3 regions of the Mesorhizobium sp. L103C105A0 genome follow, and region 1 is predicted to be linked to each of the others. Evidence: riboswitches for the same ligand, from Rfam matches in the RefSeq annotation. Region 1 holds a riboswitch; each other region holds the start of a gene.
What was found. Region 1 has a riboswitch for thiamine pyrophosphate ahead of thiC (phosphomethylpyrimidine synthase ThiC). Riboswitches for the same ligand answer to the same signal wherever they lie in the genome.
Positions count from the first base shown of each region.

Region 1 (4,762 bases):
GCCATCTTCGCGGTCGTGACAGCTTCCTTGACGGAGTGGCAGCCAGCAGTGTTGGGCAGGATTTTGACGCCGAGCGATCGGATCAACGACCAGAATTTTTCGCCGGCCCTGCCGCCTGCCATCTCACGGCGCAACGAGACGGTCACCACCGCCGTGCCCGATGCCCTGACCGCATCGGCAAGGATGGCCGGCGAAGGATATTGAGCCGTGCCGAGAAGCAGTCGGGAGGGAAGCGTCGTTCCAAGAAGGTCGAACATGCTAGCCTCCCTGCATGGGCGAGAGGATTTCGATCCGGTCGCCGTCGTTCAATTGGAATTCCGCCCGGTTGGCTTTGTGCACGAGGTCGCTGTTGACGGCCGTCGCCAGCCAATCGCCCTCATAGTCAAGCGCGGCAAGCAGCCCGGCGAGCGTGGTGGCGGCAACCTCATGCGCTTCGCCGTTGACCATCAGTTTCATGAGCAAGCTCCTTGGTTCTGTCTTGACTGAAAACCAGGTCGGCAGCCTGGCGCGCCATGGCGGGAGCCAGGAGAAAACCGTGACGATAGAGCCCGTTGATCGCGATGATTTCACCGTTCGTTTCGACGCGCGGCAAATTGTCGGGAAAGGCTGGGCGGACGCCGACACCGGTTTCAACGATCTCGGCCTCGCCAAAGGCCGGGTGGAGGGCATAGGCGGTACCCAGCAGCTCCATCATGGAACGCGCCGTCACCGGTCCGGCGCTCTGGCTTTCAATCATCGTCGCTCCGATCATGAAACGGTGATCGGTGCGCGGCACTGCATAGAGTGGAAAGCGCGGATGCAGCAGCCTGACGGGGCGCGACAGTGAGATATCAGGGGTACGCAGGGTGAGCATTTCGCCGCGAACACCGCGCAACCTGCTATCGGCGGCTGCCATTCCCGTACAGTCGATCTGACGATCGAAACCAAAAACATGCTGCGCATCGGCGCCGAAGTGGAATTCAACACCCATGGCCGCGAGCTTGTCATGAAGTGCTGCCATCGCCTGGCGCGGATCAAGATGGCCCTCATCGGGAAAGAGCAATCCGCTGCGGAAGCGGCCGGCTAAGTCGGGCTCCAGCAAGGCAATTTCATCTTCCTCGACGCGCCGATAGCCCGTCGTGCGGCTGGCGAACCGGTCGAGCTCGCCCGCATCGCGCGGCGAGGCCAAGACCAGCGTTCCCCGTCGTGCTACCAAGCCGTGCGTTGCGGCGTCCCACCAGTCGGCGGCGTCGCGTCCGAGATCCAGCACCGGCTTCTCGGCGCTTTCACGCTCGCACCACGGCGCCAACATGCCACCGGCGAACCACGACGCATTGCCCCCAAGGGCAGGCCTTGTCTCGGCAACGGTAACCGCCGCGCCGCGTGCGGCGAACTCGAAGGCGGCGGTGAGGCCGGCAACGCCCCCTCCTTTGACCAAGACCTTCATGATGGCTCACGTGGCTGAGGTATGAGCGGTGCGCCGGTCTCGTCCGCCGGCAGGTAGAGATCACCGCCCTCGCGGTATTTCGCCGCCATCGCCGCCATGCCCTCTTTCTGCGCCTCGGCACGGATATCGTGAGAGATGCGCATCGAGCAGAATTTCGGTCCGCACATCGAGCAGAAATGCGCCACCTTGTGCGCTTCCTTGGGCAAAGTCTGGTCGTGGAAGGACCGCGCGGTTTCCGGGTCGAGCGACAGATTGAACTGGTCCTCCCAGCGGAACTCGAAGCGCGCGCGCGAAAGCGCATCATCCCTGACTTTCGCTGCCGGATGGCCCTTCGCCAGATCGGCTGCATGGGCGGCGATCTTGTAGGTGATCACGCCAATCTTGACGTCGTTGCGGTCGGGAAGGCCGAGATGCTCTTTCGGCGTGACGTAGCAAAGCATTGCGGTGCCGAACCAGCCTATCATGGCAGCACCGATGCCGGAGGTGATGTGGTCATAGCCCGGCGCGATGTCGGTCGTCAGCGGGCCAAGCGTGTAGAACGGCGCCTCACCGCAGACGGCGAGCTGCTTTTCCATGTTCTCCTTGATCTTGTGCATCGGCACGTGGCCGGGGCCTTCGATCATTACCTGGCAATCCTTCGCCCAGGCGATCTGCGTCAGTTCGCCGAGCGTTTCCAACTCGGCAAATTGCACCGCGTCGTTCGCATCGGCGATCGAGCCTGGACGAAGACCGTCGCCGAGCGAGAAGGAGACGTCGTGGGCTCTGGCGATGTCGCAGATCTCGGCGAAGTGCTCGTAGAGGAAGCTTTCCCGGTGATGGTGCAGGCACCATTTTGCCATGATCGAGCCGCCGCGCGAGACGATACCCGTGACCCGGTCAACGGTCAGCGGGATGTAATGCAGCCGCACGCCGGCGTGGATGGTGAAATAGTCGACGCCTTGCTCGGCCTGCTCGATCAGCGTGTCGCGGTAGACCTCCCAGGTCAGGTCCTCGGCAATGCCGCCAACCTTCTCGAGCGCCTGGTAGAGCGGCACCGTGCCGATCGGTACCGGCGCGTTGCGGACGATCCATTCGCGGATGTTGTGGATGTTGCGGCCGGTCGACAGGTCCATCACCGTATCGGCGCCCCAGCGGATCGCCCAGACCATTTTTTCGACCTCTTCGGCCATCGATGATGTGACGGCGGAGTTGCCGATGTTGGCGTTGATCTTGACCAGGAAATTGCGGCCGATGATCATTGGCTCGCTCTCGGGATGGTTGATGTTGGCGGGGATGATCGCCCGTCCGCGCGCCACCTCGTCACGCACGAATTCGGGCGTGACGAAATCGGGCAGCGTCGCGCCGAAAGCCTCGCCGTCGCGCTCAAGCTTGCCGCGTAGGATCTCGCGACCAAGGTTCTCGCGGATGGCGACGAACTCCATTTCTGGCGTGATGATGCCGGCCCGCGCATAGGCAAGTTGGGTCACCGCCTTGCCCTGCTTGGCCTCGAGCGGCCGATTGCGTATCGGAAATTCCGGTGTCAGGCGCTCGCCGGTGGCGAATCCGTTGTCCTCCGGCCGGACATGGCGGCCGTCGCAGCCCTCGACATCGCCGCGCGCCAAGATCCATTCGTGGCGAAGCCGGGCCAGGCCTTTTTCGATGCTGGTTTCGACAGCCGGATCGGTATAGGGGCCCGACGGATCGTAGACGGTGACGGGCGGCTCGCCGGCTGTCGGATGGACAGAGATTTCGCGCATCGGCACCCTGATCTGCGGGTGGATGGCACCGGGCTTGTGGATCTTACGCGAAGCAGGCAGCGGTCCCGTCGACACGGCGGGGGTAAGGGCATTCATCGTGAGGCTCCTTTGCTCATGCATTGGAGACCCAGTTCTGTGCCGGAAGGATGAAAAGACGCTTCTGTCGACCTGCCGAAACAGGACCTCGGGCGTAAACTCCCGCAAAGCGCTTGCACCGTCCCTACGCCAGTATGAACTGGATCAGGTTCAACGGGTCACTGCGCCGCGAAAGCCAGCAGTATCTCAGCCCCTTGCCGGGACTCCCCTGGTGAATGCCTCAAGTTGAACGGGCCGGGGTTGTCTTGTCAAGCGCATGTTCATCCTGCGGCGGCGGTGGGCGGCAATCAAATTGGTCCCAAATTGGGCCGACGGCCTCGCCATGGGTCGCGGAGAAGTTCTGCGGGAGACAAGGCAGGTGTGGCCAAAGCTGCATTTGCCTCGTCAAACTTGATGTGACATTGACGTAGACGGAACTGCTGCGTTTCAAGGATCTTAAGCCGTCAATGCCTGATCGGAACAGAACTGGTGGGCCGCCCGAACGCCCCACAAACATCGTGCTCTCGATCACCTCCTATTGTCGCCGGAAAAGGGGTGATCGACCAATCGATCAAGTCGCCGCTCGCTGAAGGGCGCCCTCGGTTTCAGCACGGCTGGGCGAAGTGGCAATGGCATGTCCAATCCAGTCTCGGAAATCCCCCTTCCTGACGATCGGTGTCTTGGGTTCAACATTCAATTTGACCTCGGCCACACCTGATATAGCAGCTGCCTGAGTTTCGCCACCAATCCAGTCCAGGGTGCCATCTTGATCAGGAAGCAGGAATCGCGCGGCCGCAGTATGCGAATGCTTTTTGCGCAGATCCCATTCCTCGCCGATGACAAGCTTGATGTGCTCGGTGACGAGGTCGACACCGTAAGCTAACTGGACCAGTTGAGGGTCGGGCGCGCCACTAAGACGCGGATTGACTTCAATGACAACTGGGCCGCGTTTCGTGCACCGGAGTTCAATGTTAGTTGGCCCCCAGCCAAGGCCGAGAGCCCGCAAACAGCTCAGCGAAACATCGGCGATGCGCTCACGCTCCTGATCGGTTAGCAGGGCCGGATACGTCACCTCACGTATGACGAAATGGGGGAGGGGACCAAAGTCATTGGCGCAAATCGCAACGACCTCATTCCCCATAACATTAATGCTATAGAACGGGCCCTGTGCGAATTCTTCGACGAGTATTTTCGGTGTAGACCGCCATATGTGCTTTCCGCCCAATAGGTCGTATGTTCGGCTACGTCTTCGAGGCTGCGGCACAATCGGACACCCATGCTGCCGCTGCCTACTGCCGGCTTAAGAATCACGGGCGGGCCGATCTCTGCAGCCGAGCTTTCTACCTCCGCCGCATTTGTTGCCAACCGATAAGCCGGTATTGGAACGCCGGCCTGCGCGAGGAGTTGGCGTTGCTTGAATTTGTCGCAGCTTCGTTCAATCGATTCAGGGTTCGGTCCCGGTAGATCGAAATGCCGGCAAAGCTTGCCAACTGTCGCATAGATCGATTCATGGTCCCCGGCAAAG
Region 1 covers NZ_AYXF01000019.1:11,393-16,154, reverse strand. Annotated here, with positions in the region: gene X727_RS137010 (thiazole synthase) at 1-257, opposite strand, end outside; gene thiS (sulfur carrier protein ThiS) at 259-456, opposite strand; gene thiO (glycine oxidase ThiO) at 425-1,426, opposite strand; gene thiC (phosphomethylpyrimidine synthase ThiC) at 1,423-3,258, opposite strand; TPP riboswitch at 3,362-3,478, opposite strand; partial or broken gene X727_RS01000000165190 (acetyl-CoA carboxylase biotin carboxylase subunit family protein) at 3,702-4,762, opposite strand, start outside.

Region 2 (4,762 bases), on a different contig from region 1:
TTTGTCGCGGGCAACGAACAGGCCGACATGGTTGGTGTTGACCGTCCAGTCGAGCGCGACGGTGATTTTTTGCGCAGCCGCATGAGCGCGCGAGGCCAGCGGCAATCCGGCGGCCAGCGTCAGCAGCAAAGCCTGCCGGCGTGTGAATTCGGTCATGAAAAACTCCTTTGAGCGGTCTGCGGAAACAAGCCCCGGTCAGTCCCGGGATTGAGCAGCGTGTCGAGGATGTCGGCTTCGAGCGCGGCGGCCTGGCGCGCGGCATCGCTGCCGGTGGTGCGCGGGCGCGGCAGCGGCACGGCAATCTCGCCGATGATGCGGGCCGGCCGCGCCGACATCAGATAGATTCGATCGGAGAGGTAGACGGCTTCGCGCACGTCATGGGTGATCAGCAGCGCGGTCCAGCGGTGGCGCTGCCACATGCCTTCCAGCCAGCGCTGCATACCCGCGCGGGTCAGTGCATCCAGCGCGCCAAAGGGCTCGTCGAGCAGCAGCATGTCGCGCTGCTGCACCACGGTGCGCAAAAGGGCGGCGCGCTGGCGCATGCCGCCGGAAAGCTCGGCCGGCCAGGCGCGCTCGAAACCGGCAAGGCCGAACTCAGCGAACAATGGCGCAACGGACGCGCGCGCCTCGCGGCGCTTCATGCCCTGCACCTCCAGCCCCAGCGTCACATTGTCGATGACGCGTCGCCACGGCATCAGCGCGTCGCGCTGCGGCATGAAGGCGAAGGGGCTGCCCTGCAATGGTGCGCCGTCGAAGCGCATGTCGCCCTCGCCTTTCAGCGCGCCGGTCAGCAACTGGAACAGCGTCGACTTGCCGGCGCCGGAAGGGCCGAGGATGGAGACGAACTCGCCGGCCGCGACATGAAGCGAAATGCCGGCGAGCACCTCAAGCGCGCCGAAGTTCTTCCTGATGTCCCGGAGTTCGAGCCGCGTCATTGACGGTTCTCTTCTGCAGCTTCAACCTTGCCGTCGCGGCTTTCGCTCCCTGCATTCTCCCAAGGCATGGCGAAGCGCTGGACGAGCACCGCAATGGCGAACAAGACAAGCGTGAGCGCGGCGCTGACGGCGACCGCGGCGAGCACCAGATCGGGCCGAAAGTTGTTCTTGGCATTGAGCATGTAGATGCCCAGCCCCTTCGCCGCCCCCGCATATTCGGCGAAGATCGCGCCGACGACGGCGTAGGTGATGGAGATGCGCAGCCCGGCGAAGAAATAGGGCAGCGCCGAAGGCAGGCGCGCCAGCCAGAAGATGCGCCAGCGCCCTGCCCCCATGGTGGCGAGCATCTGCGAAATCGCCTTGCTGGTCGCGGCAAAACCCTCGACCAGCGCCACCATCATCGGGAAGAAGGTAACGAGCGCCACAAGCAAGATTTTTGGCATCAGCCCGAAGCCGAACCACAGCACGATGAGCGGCGCAATCGCGACCAGCGGCAAGGTCTGGCTGACGATCAGCAGCGGAAACAGCGCGCGGCGCAGCGGGGCCAAGAAATCGACCAGCGCCGAAAGCACGAAGGCAGCGACCAACGAGCAGGCGAAGCCGGCTGATGTGGCGCGGATGGTGGGCAGCGTGTTGTCGGCAAGGGCAGCGCGATGCTCCCAGGCCTGCTGCAGCACGCGCGACGGCGCCGGCAGCATGGTGGGCGCAGCGCCACCATAGCGGGCGTAGAGCTCCCACGCCGCGAGGAGCAGGGCGGAGGCGCAGGCGGCGGGGATGGTCTTGGCGATGGCTGCGGCTAATCTCCCCCCTCGAGGGGGAGATGTCGCCGAAGGCGACAGAGGGGGTCGTCTCGCATAGAGCGCCCACGCCTTGCCGATGCGAAAAGGACGTCGGCGCTCCACGCGCTGGGACCCCCTCTGGCCTGCCGGCCATCTCCTGCTCGAGGGGGGAGATTCGTGGGCATCGCGGTCTTCGCCAATCGCCAATGGCTCCCCTCCTCTTTGTGCTGAGGGGTCAGAGGCATCTCCTCCACGCAATGGGTCAGATAAACCAGCCACGGCAATATCCTCAAGGAACGACGCTTGAGCCGCGGCTCAGACGGCGCTCGGGCTGTTCGCCGAGATCGTGATGTCGAGGGTGACGTGGCCGGCGCCGGGGCCGAAGCGGCAGAAGGCCTCGTTGAGCGTGGCAAACACCGCACCGGCATCGCCACGCAATTTGGTGCAGAAGTTCTTTGAGCGCTCAAAGACGCCGGACTGTTTCAGGAAATCGATGCAGCCGTAGATCTCGTCCATATGGTCGCCCGTGCCCATAACGTAGAGCGAGAACTGCGCCGCCACCGGCTGGCCGGTCGACGGCGTGGCCTGGACAGCGCGGATCGCGGCGATCTTGCGCTCGTCCAGCGGAATGGCGGGGCCGCCGGTCTCGTCGGAGCGGCAGATCGGATCGTCGGGCTCGCCCGGACAGCCGCGCGAGACCGCCGCCGAAAGCACACAGTGCTTGCCGCTTTTGGCCGCCGCGACGAACAGGTCGCGCATGGCGGGAAACAGCACCTCGGGCGGCCCGACCATAAGGGTCGAGATGTCATCGGTTTCGATCCGCAGCCGGTCGCGCCAGGGATCGAGCGCGCCGAGCGCGCCGAGGATGACGCCGACGAAATCGTCGGTCATGGGATAAAGGGAAATCTGTGCGCCTGAAAACATCGCCCGCCTCGCTCCGCTGGTATTATCCAGATCAGCTTTAGGGTCCGAAGGCTTGCCGCCCTCATCTCAGCCCCGACGATACGGAGCACCCCTGTGGATGGGCGGGTTAAAGCACCGTTCGCGGCATTGGGGAAGCCGTTTGTTGAGGCACTGCGGGAAAGTGTTTTGGGCCAGACGTGCCGGGCGCCCGGGCGTTAACAGACGACTCGTCAGTTCGTTGCGTTATCGTCCCAACCGTACGAAATTGGCTTGACGCTCGTTCGTACATAAAGTACGATCTCTCTTTTCGCAGAGAGGAATGTCCTTGAGCACAGCGAACCATGTTGCTTTCGCCGATCTCTCTCGTCCTTTGCTGTCACCCCCGTCGTTGCCGCCGCCTTTATTGCCGCCGCCTTTGTTGCCCTTGTCATTCGATCAGTGCCAACGCCTCGCCGGGGCCTGGCGAATGGCCAGCCAGGACATCGCCGACGACATCCGCTTCATCCGCCAATATTTGAAAGTCGTTGCCGAGAAGGACGAGAGGCTGTCGACCGGCACCCTTGTTCACAGCCGCGCCTATGTCGAGGCCTGCGCCGGCTGGCTGCCACAGACTGTAACGCGCTATCTGCGCCACCTGCGCCAGATCACCGAATGCGAACTGGCCATGACAGCTGCCGGGATTCGCTTTGCGCTGTCGAGTTATGCCTGGGAGGCATGAGGGGCGGCTGTCGCCAAACACAAGGAATTGCGCTGCCCGTCGCAGGCGCAATTCGTCAGGTTGAGAGGCTCGGGCGCGCCTGAACGGCGGGCGCCAAGGATGGCCCGGCCAGCGAATTCCGGCCTTGCTTTATTTCGACTGGCCTTATTTCTGGCCTTATTTCGATTTGGCTTTGCCGGACTTTGCGGCGGCAGGCTTCGCGGCCTTTGGCTTGGCGGCTGCCTTGGCGGGCTTGGCGTCAGCTTTCTTCGCCGCCTTTTTGGGCTTGGCGACCGCGCCATCGACTTCAGCCGTGGCCTGCTCCCAGTGTTCCTGATGCGCGCCTTCAGGCCGGCCGGCCTTTTCCCAGATCTCGTGCGCGCGCTGGCGAATGCGGTCCTGTTTGTCGTCCGTCACTTAAGCCTCCGTGGTTGGGTCCGGTCGGTTGGTCCAGATTCCACGAAAACATTAGCCGAAAATTCGGCCGGCGTCTTGAGTGACGAGACATCTCAGCGCGGGTCGGAAATCACCGCAACGCCGAGCAGCGCCGCTTTCTTGACGATCAGCCCCGCGAGGTCGGCATCCGAACGATCGGTGCCGGTGCGCTCCCGCAGGAGCGCGATCGCTTCCTTCATCGATAACAGCGCCGTGTTGCGCTCGGCCAGCAACTTGTCGCAACACGCCGCAACATTGGCGGAGTTCGGGGTCTCGACATGCGGCAACATGGCAATTCTCCTTTCATCATGTTCGTCATTCGGCCCTGCCGCCCTTTTGGGAAGAACGACAGGGCCGTATCACCGATGAATGGTTAGGTTGTCGAGCGTTACTCGACCACCTCGACAATCCTGCGCGTGCTGGGGTCGACCAACACGGTATGGTTGTCGACGACGGCGTATCTGTACTGAACGTCGGGAACCTCCTGCAGCTCGACAGTGTCAGGCAAGGCAGTGCCGACATTCAATTCGACGCCGAGCAGATTGACCGAGGCAAGCGGATGTTTCTTTACGTACTGGTGCACGACCGTGCGCTGTTCCGGGGTGATGATCACCTGCTGCTGTGCCGGCTGCGTGACGATCACCTCGTCGGCGGCGGCAATGCCGATACCAGCGATCATGGCGAGCCCGGCGACGGCGGGAATAAGGATGGTTTTCATCTTCGTCTCCTGTCGTTGTTGGCGAGCTCCGCCGTGTTCCCGCATGAGGCGAAAACAGCGCAGATCGAGGTGGCGGGCTCCTGGAGGCAAACGCAGCCGGTACGGTCTTGTTCCGCAAGCGGAGACTAAATTGATCGGCTTCCCGGTCATGCCAGCAGAACCCGCACCCGCAAGATTCGCATTGAAGCACAATCCCTCAGGAGACCTTCGACATGGATGATGCACGGCTCCAATTCCGGTGGCGATTGCGGCCGGCGCCGGCATTGATCCGGTGACCGCGTCGCCCGGCCAAGAC
Region 2 covers NZ_AYXF01000008.1:11,473-16,234, forward strand. Annotated here, with positions in the region: gene X727_RS144090 (ABC transporter substrate-binding protein) at 1-156, opposite strand, end outside; gene X727_RS144085 (ABC transporter ATP-binding protein) at 153-935, opposite strand; gene X727_RS144080 (ABC transporter permease) at 932-1,774, opposite strand; gene X727_RS144075 (YkoF family thiamine/hydroxymethylpyrimidine-binding protein) at 2,030-2,638, opposite strand; TPP riboswitch at 2,629-2,741, opposite strand; gene X727_RS144070 (hypothetical protein) at 3,084-3,335, shown strand; gene X727_RS144065 (DUF2934 domain-containing protein) at 3,492-3,731, opposite strand; gene X727_RS144060 (hypothetical protein) at 3,824-4,039, opposite strand; gene X727_RS144055 (DUF1236 domain-containing protein) at 4,138-4,467, opposite strand.
Region 2: it holds a riboswitch for thiamine pyrophosphate, as region 1 does, so the genes downstream of both, X727_RS144075 (YkoF family thiamine/hydroxymethylpyrimidine-binding protein) here and thiC (phosphomethylpyrimidine synthase ThiC) in region 1, are expected to answer to the same signal.

Region 3 (4,762 bases), on a different contig from region 1:
GCCGACATCGGCGCCGCCGATCAGCACACGACCGGACTCCGGCGTCTCGAAACCAGCCACCAGATTGAGCAAGGTCGATTTGCCCGAACCACTTGCCCCCATGATGGCGGTGATCTTAGATGTATGGAATTCGACATCGAACAGGAATGACGTTTCGCCATAGCTGAACGAGACCTTGTCCAGCCGGACAGTCGTGCCTTTCTCCACAGCGGACGTCACGATCTCTCTCCCCGTCCCAGCCAGTCTGCCGCGACCACCAATGCAAGGCAGACCGCCCCGAGCAGCAAAGCCAGCCCGGCAGCATCGGCCGTGCGATAGCTGCCCATGCGCGCCAGCAGGAGATAGGGCAAGGTCTGTACCGAATCGCTGCCGAACAGCGCGATGACGCCGAGATCGCCGAGCGACAGTGCCATGGCGAAGGCAAAGCCGGTGGCCAGCGGCCGCCGGAGCGATGGCCAGTCGACCAGAAGCAGCCGGTTCCAGCCCGCAATGCCGAGCTGCGCGCACAGCTTTTCGTGGCGCTCGCTCGCCGCATCATAGGCCGGGCGCATCGCGCGGATGGCAAAGGGCATCGCCATCACCGCATTGACGATGACGACCATGACCGGCGCGATGGCAAAGACATCGCTGACCGTGCGCAGCAGGAGAAACCAGCCGGCGCCGATGACAATGGGCGGCACGACGAGGACGAAGCCGGCGCCGGTGTCGGTGGCATGTTCGAGCAATGAACGGGCACTGGACCGGCGGCGCAGCGACAGTGCCCGCCGAGCCATGATCAGCGATAGCGACAGCGCCACCGAAAGTAGCGCCGCCGAGAGGGCGAGACCGGCGCTGGTCAGGGTCGCCTGACGCACGGCACTCTCGCCCGCCAGCCGGCCGAGATCGGCGCCGAGGCCGGACGCGACGGTGGCCGCCATTGGTCCGGCGACGAACAGCAAGGCGAGCACGATCAGGACGGCGTTGAACGCTGTTTCTGCTTTGCCGGCCAAGTGATAGCGGCGCGGCGCGACAGGCAAATTGGCGTCGCCGGTCACATTGGCGCCGAGCCGCGTCAGCGCCAGCATGACGGCGAAAGTCAGCGCGATCTGTAGCACCGTCAGCGTCACCGCTCGCGCCGGATCGAAGTCGAAACGCAGCGCCTGATAGATGGCGACTTCCAGCGTCGTCGCCGCCGGCCCGCCGCCGAGGATCAGGACGATGGTGAAGGAGGTGATGCAAAGCATGAAGACAAGCCCGGCGACGCCCGGCAGCGCGGCGCGCAGCACCGGCCACTCGATCAGCCGGAAGGCTGGCCTCGCCCCCATGCCGAGCTGGCTCGCCAGCCGCCATTGATCGGCCGGCACCGTTCCCAGCGCTTCGAGGAACAGCCGGGTGGCCAGCGGCAGGTTGAAGAAGACGTGGGCGACGAGGATGCCCGACAGCCCATAGATGTCGGGCCAGCTCTGGCCACCGATCGCGGCGAAATAACCGGCGCGGCCATAGAGCGCCAGTATTCCCAGCGCTCCGACAATTGCCGGCAAGGCAAGGGGAACAGTGAATAGCTGCAGGATGAAGCCGCGTCCGAAGAAGCGCGGATGCCGCGACAGCGCCCGGGCGACGAAGAGCGCCGGTACGGCGGAAAGCAGAGTCGAGAGCGCAGCCTGCCAGAGCGTGAAGCGGACAACGCGCAGGAGATAGAGGTCAAAGGCGGACGCGGCGCCGGAAAGGTCGTGCGCGCCTTCGCGGATAAGGCCGGCGAAGGCGCCACCGATCAGCAGCGCGATTGCCGCAAGCGCGACAATGCCGGCCGTGATGCGGGGGTCAGAGCGTTGCACTCTTTACCGGGCGTCGCGTTCCTTCGCGCCCCCCTCTGTCCTGCCGGACATCTCCCCCACGAGGGGGGAGATTGGCGGTTTTAGCGCTCCGCTCATTCCTGCAGCTTCGGAGATTGGCGAAAGTCAACGTAAAGGCCAATCTCCCCCCTCGTGGGGGAGATGTCCGGCAGGACAGAGGGGGGCGCCGTAGAGCACTCATCTTTTGACTATACAGCCAAATCTACTTGCTCATCACCGCCAGCCATTCATCCACCCAGGCCTTGCGATTTGCCGCGACCTCTTCCGGGCTGAACAGCAAGGTCTTCGCCGGCTTGACCAGCCTATCAAAAGCCGGATTGAGCGGCTTGTCGGTTTTCCCGGCCGGGAACATCCAGTTGGTCTCCGGAATGACATCCTGGAATTTCGGCCCGGTCATGAAGGCCAGGAACTTCGCCGCCAGCGGATTCTTCGCGCCCGTGGTGGTGATGCCGGCGACCTCGATCTGCAGATACTCGCCTTCCTCGAACGAGGCCGCCTGGTAGCGCCCGGTGTTCTCCGCCACCATGTGGTAGGCCGGCGACGTCGTATAGGAAAGCACCATCGGCGCCTCGCCCTTGGTGAACAGGCCGTAGGCCTCGCTCCAGCCCGGCGTCACCGTCAGCACTTTGCCCTTGAGTTTCGCCCAGGCTTCCGGCGCCTTGTCGCCATAGACCGACTTAACCCACAGCAGCAGGCCAAGGCCCGGCGTCGACGTCCTCGGATCCTGGATGACGATCTTGTCGGCGGCATCGCCCTCGACCAATTCCTTCAGGCTCTTCGGTGGGTTCTTCAGCTTCTCGGTGTCGTAGACGACGGCGAAATAGCCATAATCGTAGGGCACGAAAGTGTCGTCGCTCCAGCCGCCCGGCACGTTGTTTTCAGCCACCGCGCCATGTGGGACAAACAGGCCGGAAGCCTTGGCTTCCGCGGTGAGGTTGGTGTCGAGGCCAAGCACGATATCGGCTTTGGTCGACGCACCTTCGAGCTTGACGCGATTGAGCAGCGCGACGCCGTCGGCCACCGACACGAAGTCGACGCTGCAGCCACACTCGGCCTCGAATTCCTTCTTCACCTGGGGGCCTGGACCCCAGTCGGCAGTGAAACTCTCATAGGTATAGATCGTGAGTTTTTCCTGCGCGCACGCAGGGCTTGCCAGTAGCGAAACAGCAAGCCCAAGCGCTGGGACAAGACGGGACAAAAAAATGCGCATCGGCGCCTCCTTCATTCGTGTTGAAAGGAATTGAGGCGTCGGGCTGTCCGAAGCGTCTAATCCCTCCGCCGGTACAAACCGGATCAGGTTCAGCGGGTTGGCGAGACTGCCTCTCAGCCGGTCCGCGAAGATCGCGTCCGGCACCCCGTTAGAGCGTTTCGACACATAGGCCCGGCCAAGGTGCCACGCAAGTGGAAGTTTGCCCGAGCGTGATCCCGGAAAGTGGAATCCGTTTCCGGAAAAAGATCATGCTCCAACAAAGAGTGACGGTGCCGCTCGGCCTTCCGTTTCGTCGGCGGGGCTGGTAAGGGCCAGCGGATATGAGCACATTCACCATCCTGCTTGGCGGCGATCTCGTCCGCACGCCGCGGCTCGACCGCCAGGTCGCGGGCACGCGCGTCATCGCCGCCGACGCCGGCATCGATCATGCCCGCCTGCTCGGCGTGATGCCGGAGTTGTGGGTCGGCGATTTCGATTCCGTGCCGGCGGACCTGCCTGCCGATCTCGCCGCCGTGCCGCGGGAGGTGTTTCCTCCCGAAAAGGACAAGACCGATGGCGAACTGGCGATCGCGGCGGCATTGGAACGCGGCGCCACCAGCCTGGTGCTGGCCGGCGCTTTCGGCGGCAAGCGCGCCGACCACGCCTTCCTCCATCTGGCGCTCAGCCTGCGGCTGGCCGAGGCCGGCACAAAATTGCTGTTGACCAGCGGAGCGCAGGAAGGCGCCCCTCTGCTGCCTGGCAAGGCCGGCTTCGACTATGCCGACGGAACGCTGTTTTCGGTGCTCGGCTTTTCCGATCTTTCGGGCCTCACCGTGTCCGGCGCGAAGTGGCCGCTCGACCATGTCGAGGTCGTGTTCGGCTCGTCGCTGACCATCTCGAACGAGGTCAAGTCCAACACGACCGGGGGCGGCCTCGAAATCGCGCTCGGCCATGGCCGCGCGCTGCTGCTCGCCCACCCCTACCCCTTGCCTGAAAGCTGACATGGCCCCGCCCCTTCTCAACCTCGACGGCATAAGACTGACCTTTGGCGGCACGCCGCTGCTCGATGGCGCCGAACTGACGGCGTCCGCCGGTGACAAGATCGCGCTCGTCGGCCGCAACGGCTCCGGCAAGTCGACGCTCCTGAAGATTGCTGCTGGTCTGATCGAGCCGCAAGACGGCGAGGTCTTCCGCCAGCCTTCGGCAACGGTGCGCTATCTCCCGCAAATGCCCGACATGGACGGCTTTGCCAATGTGCGCGCCTATGTCGAGGCCGGGCTTGGGCCTGCCGACGATCCCTACCGCGCCACATATCTGATGGAGCATCTCGGCCTCGCCGGCACGGAGAACCCCAACGATCTCTCCGGCGGCGAGGCGCGCCGCGCAGCACTTGCCCGCGTCATGGCGCCCGAACCCGATATTCTGCTGCTTGATGAGCCGACGAACCATCTCGATTTGTCGGTCATCGAATGGCTGGAAGAAGAGCTTGTCCGGACGTCTTCGGCGCTGATCGTCATCTCGCACGACCGTCGCTTCCTCGAACGCGTCTCGCGCGCCACTGTCTGGCTCGACCGTGGCCAGACCCGCCGCCTCGACAAGGGCTTTGGCCATTTCGAGGAATGGCGCGACCTTGTGCTGGAAGAGGAAGAGCGCGAACAGCACAAGCTCGGCCGCCAGATCGTGCGCGAGGAGCATTGGCTGCGCTATGGCGTGACGGCTCGCCGCAAACGCAACATGCGCC
Region 3 covers NZ_AYXF01000022.1:2,313-7,074, reverse strand. Annotated here, with positions in the region: gene thiQ (thiamine ABC transporter ATP-binding protein) at 1-219, opposite strand, end outside; gene thiP (thiamine/thiamine pyrophosphate ABC transporter permease) at 216-1,814, opposite strand; gene thiB (thiamine ABC transporter substrate binding subunit) at 2,035-3,042, opposite strand; TPP riboswitch at 3,086-3,200, opposite strand; gene X727_RS136295 (thiamine diphosphokinase) at 3,363-4,022, shown strand; gene X727_RS136300 (ABC-F family ATP-binding cassette domain-containing protein) at 4,024-4,762, shown strand, end outside.
Region 3: it holds a riboswitch for thiamine pyrophosphate, as region 1 does, so the genes downstream of both, thiB (thiamine ABC transporter substrate binding subunit) here and thiC (phosphomethylpyrimidine synthase ThiC) in region 1, are expected to answer to the same signal.